3 regions of the Bradyrhizobium sp. WYCCWR 12699 genome follow, and region 2 is predicted to be linked to each of the others. Evidence: predicted binding sites of a transcription regulator. Region 2 holds the regulator's gene; each other region holds the start of a gene.
The links. The regulator LexA, encoded in region 2, represses DNA repair genes until DNA is damaged. The targets are predictions, from matches to a motif close to TGTTCNNNNTGTGTTCNG.
Positions count from the first base shown of each region.

Region 1: the regulator LexA is predicted to act here: its motif matches at 1,960-1,977, upstream of uvrA (excinuclease ABC subunit UvrA).
Region 3: the regulator LexA is predicted to act here: its motif matches at 2,413-2,430, upstream of RPS27_RS19000 (helicase-related protein).

Region 1 is NZ_JAVTJN010000006.1:88,911-92,878, reverse strand. It holds gene uvrA (excinuclease ABC subunit UvrA) at 1-1,864, opposite strand, end outside; gene RPS27_RS07255 (outer membrane protein) at 2,167-2,859, opposite strand; gene RPS27_RS07250 (single-stranded DNA-binding protein) at 3,441-3,938, shown strand.
Region 2 is NZ_JAVTJN010000007.1:30,541-34,508, reverse strand. It holds gene RPS27_RS07690 (HAD family hydrolase) at 1-237, shown strand, start outside; gene RPS27_RS07685 (hypothetical protein) at 408-614, shown strand; gene glp (gephyrin-like molybdotransferase Glp) at 816-2,027, shown strand; gene lexA (transcriptional repressor LexA) at 2,203-2,904, shown strand; gene RPS27_RS07670 (hypothetical protein) at 3,439-3,873, shown strand; gene RPS27_RS07665 (ComEC/Rec2 family competence protein) at 3,881-3,968, opposite strand, start outside.
Region 3 is NZ_JAVTJN010000032.1:884,672-888,639, reverse strand. It holds gene RPS27_RS19015 (DEAD/DEAH box helicase) at 1-248, shown strand, start outside; gene rpmB (50S ribosomal protein L28) at 382-693, opposite strand; gene RPS27_RS19005 (DUF3108 domain-containing protein) at 1,169-1,939, shown strand; gene RPS27_RS19000 (helicase-related protein) at 2,645-3,968, shown strand, end outside.

The DNA.
Region 1 (3,968 bases), on a different contig from region 2:
TCGGGTTGCGCATGATCTCGGCGGGCGTGCCCTCGGCGACAATGTGGCCGCCATGCATGCCGGCGCCGGGGCCGATGTCGAGCACGTAGTCGGCGAGGCGAATGGCGTCCTCGTCATGCTCGACCACGACCACGGTGTTGCCGAGGTCGCGCAGCCGCTTGAGGGTGTCGAGCAGGCGAGCGTTGTCGCGCTGGTGCAAGCCGATCGAGGGCTCGTCCAGCACATAGAGCACGCCGGTCAGGCCCGAGCCGATCTGCGAGGCCAAGCGGATGCGCTGGCTCTCGCCGCCGGACAGCGTGCCGGAGGAGCGGGACAAAGTGAGGTAGTTGAGGCCGACGTCGAGCAGGAAGGTGAGGCGCTCGCGGATCTCCTTCAGGATGCGGCCGGCGATCTCGTTCTGCTGCGCGTTGAGCGCGTCGGGCACGGTCTCGAACCATTCGCCGGCCTTCTTGACCGACAGCTCCGAGATCTCGCCGATATGCTTGGCTCCGATCTTGACGCAGAGCGCCTCGGGCTTGAGCCGGAAACCCTTGCATCCCTCGCAGGGCACGTCGTGGAAGTATTTCGCCAGCTCCTCGCGCGCCCACTCGCTTTCGGTTTCGCGGTAGCGGCGGTTGATGTTGGTGATGACGCCCTCGAACGGCTTCTTGGTGTCGTAGGAGCGCACCCCGTCCTCATAGGAGAACTTGATCTCGTCCTCGCCGGAGCCGTGCAGGATCGCGTTCTGCGTCTTCTTGGGCAGGTCCTTCCATTTGGTGGTCAGCGTGAACTTGTAGTGCTTGCCGAGCGCGGTCAGGGTCTGGATGTAATAGGGCGAGGACGATTTGGCCCATGGCGCGATCGCGCCCTTGCCGATGGCGAGCTCCTTGTCGGGAATGACGAGGTCCTCGTCGACATGCTGCTCGACGCCGAGGCCGCCGCAGGCCGGGCAGGCGCCATAGGGATTGTTGAAGGAGAACAGTCTGGGCTCGACCTCTGGAATCGTGAAGCCGGAGACCGGGCAGGCGAACTTTTCCGAGAAGAGCATGCGCTCGGGCCCACTCTTGTCGTGGATCTTGGCGGTCTTCTTTTTCTCTTCGGTGGGGGCCGCCGTGGGGGCGTCGGCGAACTCGACGACGGCAAGGCCCTCGGCGAGCTTCAGCGCGGTCTCAAAGCTCTCGGCGAGGCGCTGGCCGATGTCGGCGCGCACGACGATGCGGTCGACGACGACGTCGATGTCGTGCGGGAATTTCTTGTCCAGCGTCGGCGCTTCCGCAAGCTCATGGAAGGTGCCGTCGATCTTGACGCGCTGAAAACCCTTCTTGAGCCATTCGGCGAGCTCCTTGCGGTACTCGCCCTTGCGGCCGCGCACGACGGGCGCGAGCAGATAGAGGCGGGTGCCCTCGGGCAGCGCCAGCACGCGGTCGACCATCTGCGAGACGGTCTGGCTCTCGATCGGCAGGCCGGTGGCCGGCGAATAGGGCACGCCGACGCGCGCCCACAGCAGGCGCATATAGTCGTAGATCTCGGTGACGGTGCCGACGGTCGAGCGCGGGTTCTTCGATGTCGTCTTCTGCTCGATCGAGATCGCGGGCGACAGGCCGTCGATCTGGTCGACGTCGGGCTTCTGCATCATCTCCAGGAATTGGCGCGCATAGGCCGAGAGCGATTCGACGTAGCGGCGCTGGCCCTCGGCGTAGATGGTGTCGAAGGCGAGCGAGGATTTGCCGGAGCCGGAGAGGCCGGTGAACACCACCAGCTTGTCGCGGGGAATTTCGGCATCGATGTTCTTGAGGTTGTGCTCGCGCGCGCCACGGATCGTAATTGCGCGCAGGCTGGAGCCCGCGTTCTGTTGTTGGCGCTTCGCCTTGATCACTTCATCCATCCCGCTGGTCCTCAAGGAATCCAAAGACGCGCGATCGCGCCAATGATGAAGGCGCGCTTCGCCCGGAACCGGGATCGGCGCCGATGGGGTTATCAGCGAACGTAGGAAGAACGCGCGCGGATTTCCAGAGGGAGTTGCGAATCGTCAACGGAATGTTGGCGCGCTGGCGGCATCTGGCAGCAGGCGGGCGCGGAACTGTAGAACGCGGCAGGCGAACGAGCGGGCAAACAACGAGCAAGGGCAAACAAAAAGGCCGGCACAAGGCCGGCCTTTCGTAACGCGGGTAGCGTTTAAGTCGAAGCTCAGTACTTGGCGACGACCGGGGCGCCGAAGTGATAGTTCACGCCGACCTGCACGGTGTGGAAGTTGAGCGTGCCGGTGGGCAGGGCGCCCGAGAAGTAGGTCTCGCCGCCGAGGCTGCGATAGAGGTACTCGCCCTTGACGGTCCAGTTCGGAGCGAAGAACGCTTCGACGCCCGCACCGACGGTCCAGCCGGAGTGGAACTTGCTGTCGGAGATGGTCACGCCGAGAGCGCTGGCGCTCAGCTTGTTGTCGATCCAGGCATAGCCACCCGTGCCGTAGAACAGCACGTTGTTGACGGCCCAGCCGATACGGCCGCGAACGGTGCCCATCGCATCCGTCTTCGAGCTCAGGGTCGCCGTGGCAACACCGAAGCCGGGGACGAGGACCGGACCGGTGACCGACGCGCTGACGTCAGCCCACGCAGCATCGGCCTCGAGGCCGAACACGACGTTGCCGGTCTGCCAGTTGTAGCCGGCGGTGCCGCCGACAAAGCCGCCCTTCATCTTCGGGTCGCCCGAAGCGTTTTCCCAAGCGCCGCCACCGACGGCACCGAGATAGAAGCCGGTCCAGTTGTAGACCGAAGCCATCGGAGCGACCGGAGCCTTGGTGTAGGGGCGCGCCGCGAGATCAGCAGCCGAAGCGGGGGCCGCCAGAGCGAACAAACAGGCCGAAGCCAACAAAACCTTTTTCATTTTCAACTAATCCCAGTCCCAGTTTCTGTTGTTGCCTTCCGCGGACGGAAGGGCAGCGGACTCAACGGCCCAACTGATGCCGTGCTTACACCACTGAAGCCGCAAGTTGTGTATCCGAAAAGCCACAGTGGTCGGAAAGGTGATGGTTACTGACTTATTTAACCCCTGAATCCCGCCCTGCCTGAAGAGGAGGGCGCGAGCTAGATCGTTCAATCATCCAAGGATATCAGAGAGATATTCGTTCTTGACGAGTGGCAGGCCGCCCAGGGTCATTCGGGCTGATCATGCCGATGTCGCAATTCCGGCGATGCGCTTAGAACGTGTGAGGCTCCAGGCAGAGCGGCCGGGAGGTTCCCGAGCCGGTGAAAGTTAGAGTGCGCGTGGCGCTCTGTTCGGTGCCCGGCCAGAAAGAACAAATCTGGAACGTGGCGAAGGTCGGTGCTATATGTGGGGATAACCTTGGGGGTGGTGGGCTGAGCGGCGCCCGCAAGCGTATAGGGTCGCCTCAACAGGGCGCAGAGGAACGCGGGCAGCGTGCTCGGCCTTTTGAAATCAGGTGGCATTCGGAGTGGAGAGCGGCGATGGCGGGAAGCGTCAACAAGGTCATTCTGGTTGGAAATCTCGGCAAGGATCCTGAGATCCGCCGCACCCAGGACGGGCGGCCGATTGCGAATTTGAGCATCGCCACCTCGGAGACCTGGCGCGACAAGAATACTGGCGAACGCAAGGAGAAGACCGAGTGGCATCGCGTCGTGATCTTCTCGGAGCCGCTTTGCAAAATCGTCGAACAGTATCTGAAGAAGGGCGCCAAGGTTTACATCGAGGGCGCGCTTCAGACCCGCAAGTACACCGACCAGAGCGGTGTCGAGAAGTATTCGACCGAGGTCGTGCTCCAGGGCTTCAACTCGACGCTGACGATGCTCGACGGCCGCAGCGGCGGCGGTGGAGGCGGTAGCTTCGGCGACGAACCGGGTGGTGATTTCGGCTCGTCAGGACCCGTCAGCAGCGCGCCGCGCCGTCCCGTGGCCGCCGGCGGCGGTGGCCGCAACAGCGACATGGACGACGATATCCCATTCTGAGGACGGTCTGACGATAGGGGGGGGCGCCGG
Region 2 (3,968 bases):
GCCGATCTGCTCGGCCATTTCCGCGAGCTGTACCTGTCATCGAGCATCGGCCTGCGCAAACCGGATGCGGAGGCTTTCGACCATGTCGTCGCCGCGATCGGCGTTCCCGCCGAGCGCATCGTGTTCTTCGACGACCTCGCTGAGAACATCGAAGGCGCGCGAGCCCGCGGCCTGACGGCCGTGCATGTGACCTCGCCGCGCGACGTCGGGAAGGCCTTGAAAGCATTGGGCATCTGACGCCAGCCGCGGGTGCCACCCGGCCTCCCGGCAGCGACATCTTCCGGAACTAAATCTGCTGGAATTTTGGAACCTGATCACTTTGTGCATTTTTATACAGAGTTCCGGGAACGGAATACCGCCCTTCGGACTCTTGAGTCCGTTGGGACTTCTACATCGGACTGATCGACGTGCTGGGCAAAACCTATCTCACCAAGCAAGCCTCTCTCCTGCTTGAATTCGCAAGAAACACCTCGGATTCTGACCTTTCCGCCAAGCTGATCAGCAAGGCCGCCGACCTGAAATCGCAGGCCGATCCGCTCCCCGACAAGGATCAAGGGCCCAAAGCGCCCGACGTCGCATTTGAGATCAGTCCGGACGATCCGGCGGCACGGTGACCGTATCGGTGTTGGCGCTCGTGATTCTCGTCCTTCACGGCGCGCTGTCTCGGCTTCCAGATCATGCCCTGACGAACTTGCACTCCTCCACCACGGAGATCACGCAGGATAGATCATCCCGCGCGCTGCTTTGCCTCGCGCCTGCGGTCGGCTAGAACTCTCGCCGCCCCATTGAACGATGTGCGAGCAGGAGTTTTGCCCGTGGCCCTGATGCCGGTTTCCGACGCCCTTGCCGCGGTGCTGGCAGGTGCAGAGCCGCTGCCTGAACAGATGGTTGCACTCGACGAGGCCTATCACCGCGTGCTGGCACATGATGTCGCGGCGCGGCGCACGCAGCCGCCGCAAGCCATGTCGGCGATGGACGGCTATGCGGTGCGCGCGGCCGACGCGGCAGCGATCGATTCCCGGCTGACGGTGATTGGCGAGGTCGCCGCCGGCCGTCCTTTCGCGAGAGCGGTCGGCGCCGGCGAAGCCGTGCGGATCTTCACCGGCGGCGTCGTTCCCGACGGTGCGGACGCGGTCGTGATCCAGGAGGACACCGTCGTGGACGGCAACAGCGTCACGATCAAGGAAGCCGCCATCATCGGACGGCACATCCGCCCGGCCGGCGTCGACTTCCGTGAGGGTGACGTCCTCCTCCGCAAGGGGACGCGTCTGACCGAACGTGACCTCGCGCTCGCTGCCGGAATGAACTACCCGCAGCTCGCCGTCTGCCGCCGTCCCAAGGTCGCGATCCTCGCCACCGGTGACGAACTGGTGATGCCGGGCTCAGCGCCAAGGCACGGCCAGATCGTCTATTCCAACGGCTACGCCCTGCACGCGCTCGCCCGCAGCGAGGGCGCCGACACCGTCGACCTCGGCGTCGCCGCCGACACGCTGGAGGCCACCACATCAGGCATCCGCCGCGCTCGCGAGAGCGGTGCCGATATCCTGATCACGACCGGCGGCGCGTCGGTCGGCGACCACGACCTGGTCCAGCAGGCACTCAGGGACGAAGGCATCGCGATGGCGTTCTGGAAGATCGCCATGCGGCCGGGCAAGCCGATGATGCACGGGCGGCTCGGCGCCATGCGCGTGATCGGCCTGCCCGGCAATCCCGTGTCGTCCTATGTGTGCGCCTTCCTGTTCATGGTGCCGCTGATTCGCGCCTTGTCAGGCCGCTCGGTGATTCATCATCGTCGCGAACGTGCCGTGCTCGCCTGCGATCTCGGTGCCAACGACCAGCGCGAGGATTACTTGCGCGCGCGCCTCGAGCTGCGCGACGACGGCACGCTGGTCGCGCTTCCCGTCAGCCATCAGGATTCCTCTCTGCTTGCGAATCTTGCTGCGGCACAGGTACTTCTCGTGCGCCCACCGTTCGCGCCGAAGGCCAAGGCCGGCAGCCCCTGCGAGGTGCTGCGGCTCCCCGTCTGAGTGCACGGCCACACGCATTCCGCGAACCGCGCTTCGTTCACGGTAAATTAAGCAGTTGCGGAACATGTATCGAACATATAGTGTCCGTTCATGATTTGTTTCGAGGATGTAGCTGCTTATCGCTGAACTCATCGTCTCGGAATCGAACGACATCAACCGGGGGACTTTGGTCGAGATGTTAACGCGCAAACAATACGAGCTTCTGCGGTTCATCAGCGAGCGTTTGAAGGAAAGCGGCGTGCCGCCCTCCTTCGACGAGATGAAGGATGCGCTCGACCTGCGCTCGAAGTCGGGCATCCACCGCCTGATCACCGCGCTCGAGGAGCGCGGCTTCATCCGCCGGCTGCCCAACCGCGCCCGCGCCATCGAAGTGATCAAGCTGCCGGAGCTCCAGGCTGCCGCCGGCGCCCGGCGCGGCTTCACGCCGAGCGTCATCGAGGGCAATCTCGGCAAGATCCGCGCGAGCTCCAGCCCGCCCGTGGACGAGGGCGAGCGGCCCGTTGCGGTGCCCGTGATGGGCCGGATCGCGGCCGGCACGCCGATCGAGGCGTTGCAGACCCGCAGCCACACCATCAGCGTGCCGCCCGACATGCTCGGCTCGGGCGAGCATTACGCTCTCGAGGTGCGCGGTGATTCCATGGTCGAGGCCGGTATCCTGGACGGCGACATGGCGCTGATCCAGCGCAACGAGAGCGCCGACACCGGCGACATCGTGGTGGCGCTGATCGACGACGAGGAGGCTACGCTCAAGCGCTTCCGCCGCCGCGGCGCGTCGATCGCGCTCGAGCCTGCCAATGCCGCCTATGAGGTGCGTATCCTGCCGCCGAACCGGGTGAAGATTCAGGGCAAGCTAATTGGGCTTTACCGGAAGTACTGAGTCCGGAAGGACTCAGTCCGAAAGTAGTTTTGGCGCCTGCGTGCCGCCTTCGATCGGCGTCGCCGATCTGAGATTGGAGCGGATGAATGTCCGCTCCGGCTGGATGATCATTCTGGTTCTGCACAGATTATCCGGCCCCTCCTCCACGGCCATCTTCGGCGGACCGCAGCGACATCGCGTCTGGGCGTTTCGGGTTCGGAAGACCAGATCGTTTGGGTGCAGCGGTAGCGGCATCGGGGCACGGGGCCGTTGCCGCGCCATCGCATTGCCATGTCCGCAACACCCAATTGCGCAGCGCCGCGATCGCGCCGGCAATGCGAAGTGTCGCTTTTGCAGTCGCTGACAGGCGCCCGGCGTAATGCACCTCAGCCAGCTTTGTTCCTGGCGAATTCGGGAAAGTTAAAGTGATCGCGGGGTGCGGATCCCAGCCGCAGATTTGCCTACAACCAAGCACAGCGTTGGTGTTTAAACTCTGACAGAGGCCTGTGCCTCCAAGAGAGGCGCGGGTCGCTATCTTCACATGAGGAGCACCCGATGTGTGACTATAGCCTGCATGCCGTCGCGACGCGCCCCGCAGAAGTCGGCGAGACGATCGTCACGACAACCTTCCGCGGCACCTCGACGCGCGGCTTCGCATCCGAAGCCGACCTCTCCGTTGCGGTCTGCCTGCTGCCGGGAACGGAGCTCGCCTTCGCAGACAACGTCCGTTACGACAACCGCTGGATCTGGACACGCACCGTCAACTCCCGCGTCGGCAAGTTCGGCAAGGTCGATCCGCACATTCCCGATCGCCATCACGACGCGATCGAATTCCCTGATGGCAAATACGTGCTGGTGACTCAGCTCGTCGAAGGCCAGCGCGCAACCGTGCTGCAATTGCCCGTGACCCAACCGGTCGGCGAGCGCGAGCACAAGCCTGGGATCATCGCCGATAGCCGTTCGCCCGTCACACCGCTGCCGCTGGGCTGACAGAGGCTCAGTCCTCTGCTTGAAGATCGGCCTCCGACGGGGTCGCATCCTTTGCGCGCGGAGCCGCCGCCCGCGGCATGAGGGCTCCTTCGAAA
Region 3 (3,968 bases), on a different contig from region 2:
TGGAGATGGCTGGACCGAATTACAGCGTTTATGCCGAGGCGACCGAGAATCTATTTCTTCCGCCTGCGATCGCAGCATTAGAGGAATATGGAATTCCGGTGCAGATCGCGAAGAAGTTGTCTGCTTACTTACACGAGTACGATCTCGACAGGACCTTGGACGATCTGAGGGCGCTCGATCTCGGTAAGGTCGAGAATCTATCGGCGTTCGAGCGCACACTTGTTGGATCGGTTCAGAGCGCGATTTGAACAGAAGATTGTGTCCGAGTTGCCCCCAAAAACAAAAACGGCCGGATCTTCCGATCCGGCCGCAACGCAAACTCTACTTGGCTAAGCCTACGCCACGCGACGCAACCTAGCCCCCGCCCAATCTCTGAAAAACTTAGCTCGCCTTCTTCGCCGGCGCGGTCGACGGGCCGACCTTCTTCTGGATGGCGCGCTTCAGCTCGAGGGCGCGGGGGGAGAGCACGTCGGCGTTGGCCTTGAGCAGGAAGGCATCGAGGCCGCCATTGTGGTCGACGCTCTTCACCGCGTTGGTGGAGACGCGCAGGCGCACGTTGCGCTCCAGGGCTTCCGAGATGAACGTCACGTTGACGAGGTTCGGCAGGAAGCGGCGCTTGGTCTTGATGTTGGAGTGGCTGACCTTGTGGCCGACGAGGGGGCCCTTGGCCGTCAGTTCGCAGCGGCGAGACATGGCATAAATCCTTGAGTTCGAACCCCCAACGAGTGCGGCCGCCATTTTGGGCGCCACGGGGGCAAATTCTTTTGTCCTTGCAGGGAGCGGGCGGACGTATAGGGGGGAAGGCGCCCTGCGTCAAGGTTTTGGGCGGTCTTTTGAGGCCGCCCGGGTCGTGCGCTCCCTCCCCCGCCTGCGGGAGAGCTTTCGAAGCCCCCGGCACCCGCCCGATCACCAAAACGGCAATGTTTGTCGCGCCTTACCATCACATAAAGGGCGTAATCGCCGCCGAAGACTCCAGTGGAGTTCCCGGCCCGACACACCCGGACACATTGTTTGCCGCGGTTTTTGGCTTAAGTAACAGCCGTCGCGTGCTCCCATGGATTGTATTGTGCTGATCATGCCCTTTTCTGCGCCCAAATCGCGCTTCGCCCGGCCGCGCCTGACCGGCTGGCTGGCGGCGGTTTGCGGGCTCGCCGTGCTGTGGGGCGCGATGCCCGCGGCGGCGCAGGGCAAGCTCGAGGCGCAATATGAGGCCTCCCTGGCGGGCATCCCGGTCGGCAAGGGCGGCTGGAATATCGATATCCAGGACGACGTGTTCGCGGCAGCCGCCGCCGGCGGCACCTCGGGCCTGCTGAAATCCTTCACCGGCGGCTCCGGCACCGGCGCCAGCCAGGGCCGCGTCGTCAATGGCGCGCTGGTTGCGACCGGCTACCAGGCCTCCACTACCACCTCGAAGAAGACCGAAGAGATCCGCATCACGCTCGACAAGGGCAATGTGAAGGATTTTGCGATCCTGCCCGAGCCGCCGGTCGATCCTGACCGCATCGTCGTCACCGACGCCCATCGCCGCGGCGTCTGGGACCCCATGACGGCCTCGCTGCTGCGCGTGCCCGGCAATGGCGACCCTGTTACGCCGGAGGCCTGCCACAACTCGGCCCCCGTGTTCGACGGCCGCATGCGCTACGACCTCAAGCTCGATTTCAAGCGCATGGAGACCGTGAAGGCGGAAAAGGGCTATCACGGCCCGGTCGTGGTCTGCTCGCTGTATTTCGTGCCCGTCGCGGGCTACATCCCCGACCGCCCCGTGATCAAATACCTCGCCGCCCAGCGCAACATCGAGATCGCCTTCGCGCCTGTGGCGGGCACCCGCATCCTGGTCCCGTTCTGGCTGAAAGTGCCGACGCCGCTCGGGCCCGCGATGCTGGAAGCGACCAGCTTCATCACCACAGCCCAGCCGCCGCGCGTGGCCAAGACGCAGTAGGGGCGCGCCGCCGCAGCGGCGGTCCGTTTACCCTCCCCTGGAGGGGGAGGGTCGGCTTGCAGCGCGTCCTCCCTCCGCCGTCATTCCGGGCGCGCCCCTTGGCGCGAAACTGGAATCCATCGGGCCGCGGAGACTGTCTCACGATGGATTCCGGGTTCGCGACTGCGCCGCGCCCCGGAATGACGAGCGGAATTTTTGGCTCACAAAAGATCCAGCAATTTCAATGGCCCTCCTACTGTGCATGGGGTTGTTTTCGCGAAAATGAGTTTGGAGGGGCCCCTCCCGGGAATCCATTTGACTCCTCCCCGATTCTGATTCGACTCCGCGCCGTCCCCAACTTAAGGCTTTCCGCCCTCCAAACGCCGCTTGTGCGGCGGCCTAAAACTCCATCTAGTTGCTGCCGATAAGACTCCCGCGACATGTTGCGTGAACGGAACGGGACTCAATCTGGAGTCAGCGATTCGGCCGCGATTCGTTCTAGAGTCGTTCCGAAGCTTAAGACGGGCAGGAAAAGCGTCGCAAAGTGAGACAGTTGCGGGAGGTTTGGGGAGCAGCTCCCACGCACGCGGTGTCGTCGCCCGGCCAGTGCGCAATGGCGCATCAGGACTGGGGGCATGACAGCGATGAGTGCGGATGGCCCCATGCACCCGACCGCCCCAATCCAGCACTGACATTCGCCCAAATCGCCACTACCTAATCCCCCAGATGCCCTTTTCCTCCTCCCCCTTCGCTTCCGAGCGCGCCGCGTCCGATCGTGTGCCTGGCGCCGGCGTCACCGCGGTGCTCGGGCCGACCAACACCGGCAAGACCCATCTCGCCATCGAGCGGATGCTCGCGCATCCGTCCGGCATGATCGGCCTGCCGCTGCGCCTGCTCGCGCGCGAGGTCTACAACAAGATCGCCGCAAGGGTCGGCAGCGAGGCCGTCGCGCTCGTCACGGGCGAGGAGAAGATCAAGCCGAAGAGCCCGCGCTATTGGGTCTCGACCGTCGAGGCGATGCCGCGCGACCTCGACCTCTCCTTCCTCGCCGTCGACGAGGTGCAGATCGCGAGCGATCTCGAGCGCGGCCACGTCTTCACCGATCGCATCCTCAACCGCCGCGGCCGCGACGAGACGCTGCTGCTGGGTGCGGCGACGATGCGCCCGATCATCGAGCGCCTGTTGCCGGGCGTCTCCATGATCACGCGGCCGCGCCTGTCGCAGCTGGAATTCGCCGGCGACCGCAAGATCACGCGCCAGCCGCGCCGCACCGCCATCGTCGCGTTCTCGGCCGATGAAGTCTACGCCATCGCCGAACTGATCCGCCGCCAGCACGGCGGCGCCGCTGTCGTATTGGGCTCGCTGAGCCCGCGCACGCGCAATGCGCAGGTCGAGATGTTCCAGAACGGCGACGTCGATTATCTCGTCGCCACCGACGCCGTCGGCATGGGCCTCAATCTCGACGTCGACCACGTCGCCTTTGCCTCCGACCGCAAGTTCGACGGCTATCAGTTCCGCCGCCTGACGCCGTCTGAATTCGCGCAGATCGCCGGCCGCGCCGGCCGCGCCACCCGCAACGGCACGTTCGGCACCACGGGCCGCTGCGCGCCGTTCGAGCCCGAACTCGTCAACGCGCTGCAGAACCACACTTTCGATCCCGTGAAGATGCTGCAATGGCGCAACTCCAAGCTGGACTTTGCCTCGCTCGGTGCGCTGCAGGTCTCGCTGAACCTCGCCCCCGGCCACGAGGCGCTGACGCGCGCGCCCATCGCCGAGGACATGCGCGTGCTCGACCATGCCGCCCGCGACGCCGAGGTGCGCGATATCGCGCATGGCAAGGCGGCGGTGGAACGGCTGTGGGAGGCCTGCCAGGTCCCTGATTACCGGAAACTGTCGCCAGCGGCCCACGCCGAGCTGGTGACCACGCTCTACGGCTTCCTGATGCAGAAGGGATGCATCCCCGATTCCTGGTACGAAGCCCAGGTCACCCAGGCCGACCGCATCGACGGCGACATCGACACGCTGTCGGCCCGGATCGCGCAGATCCGCA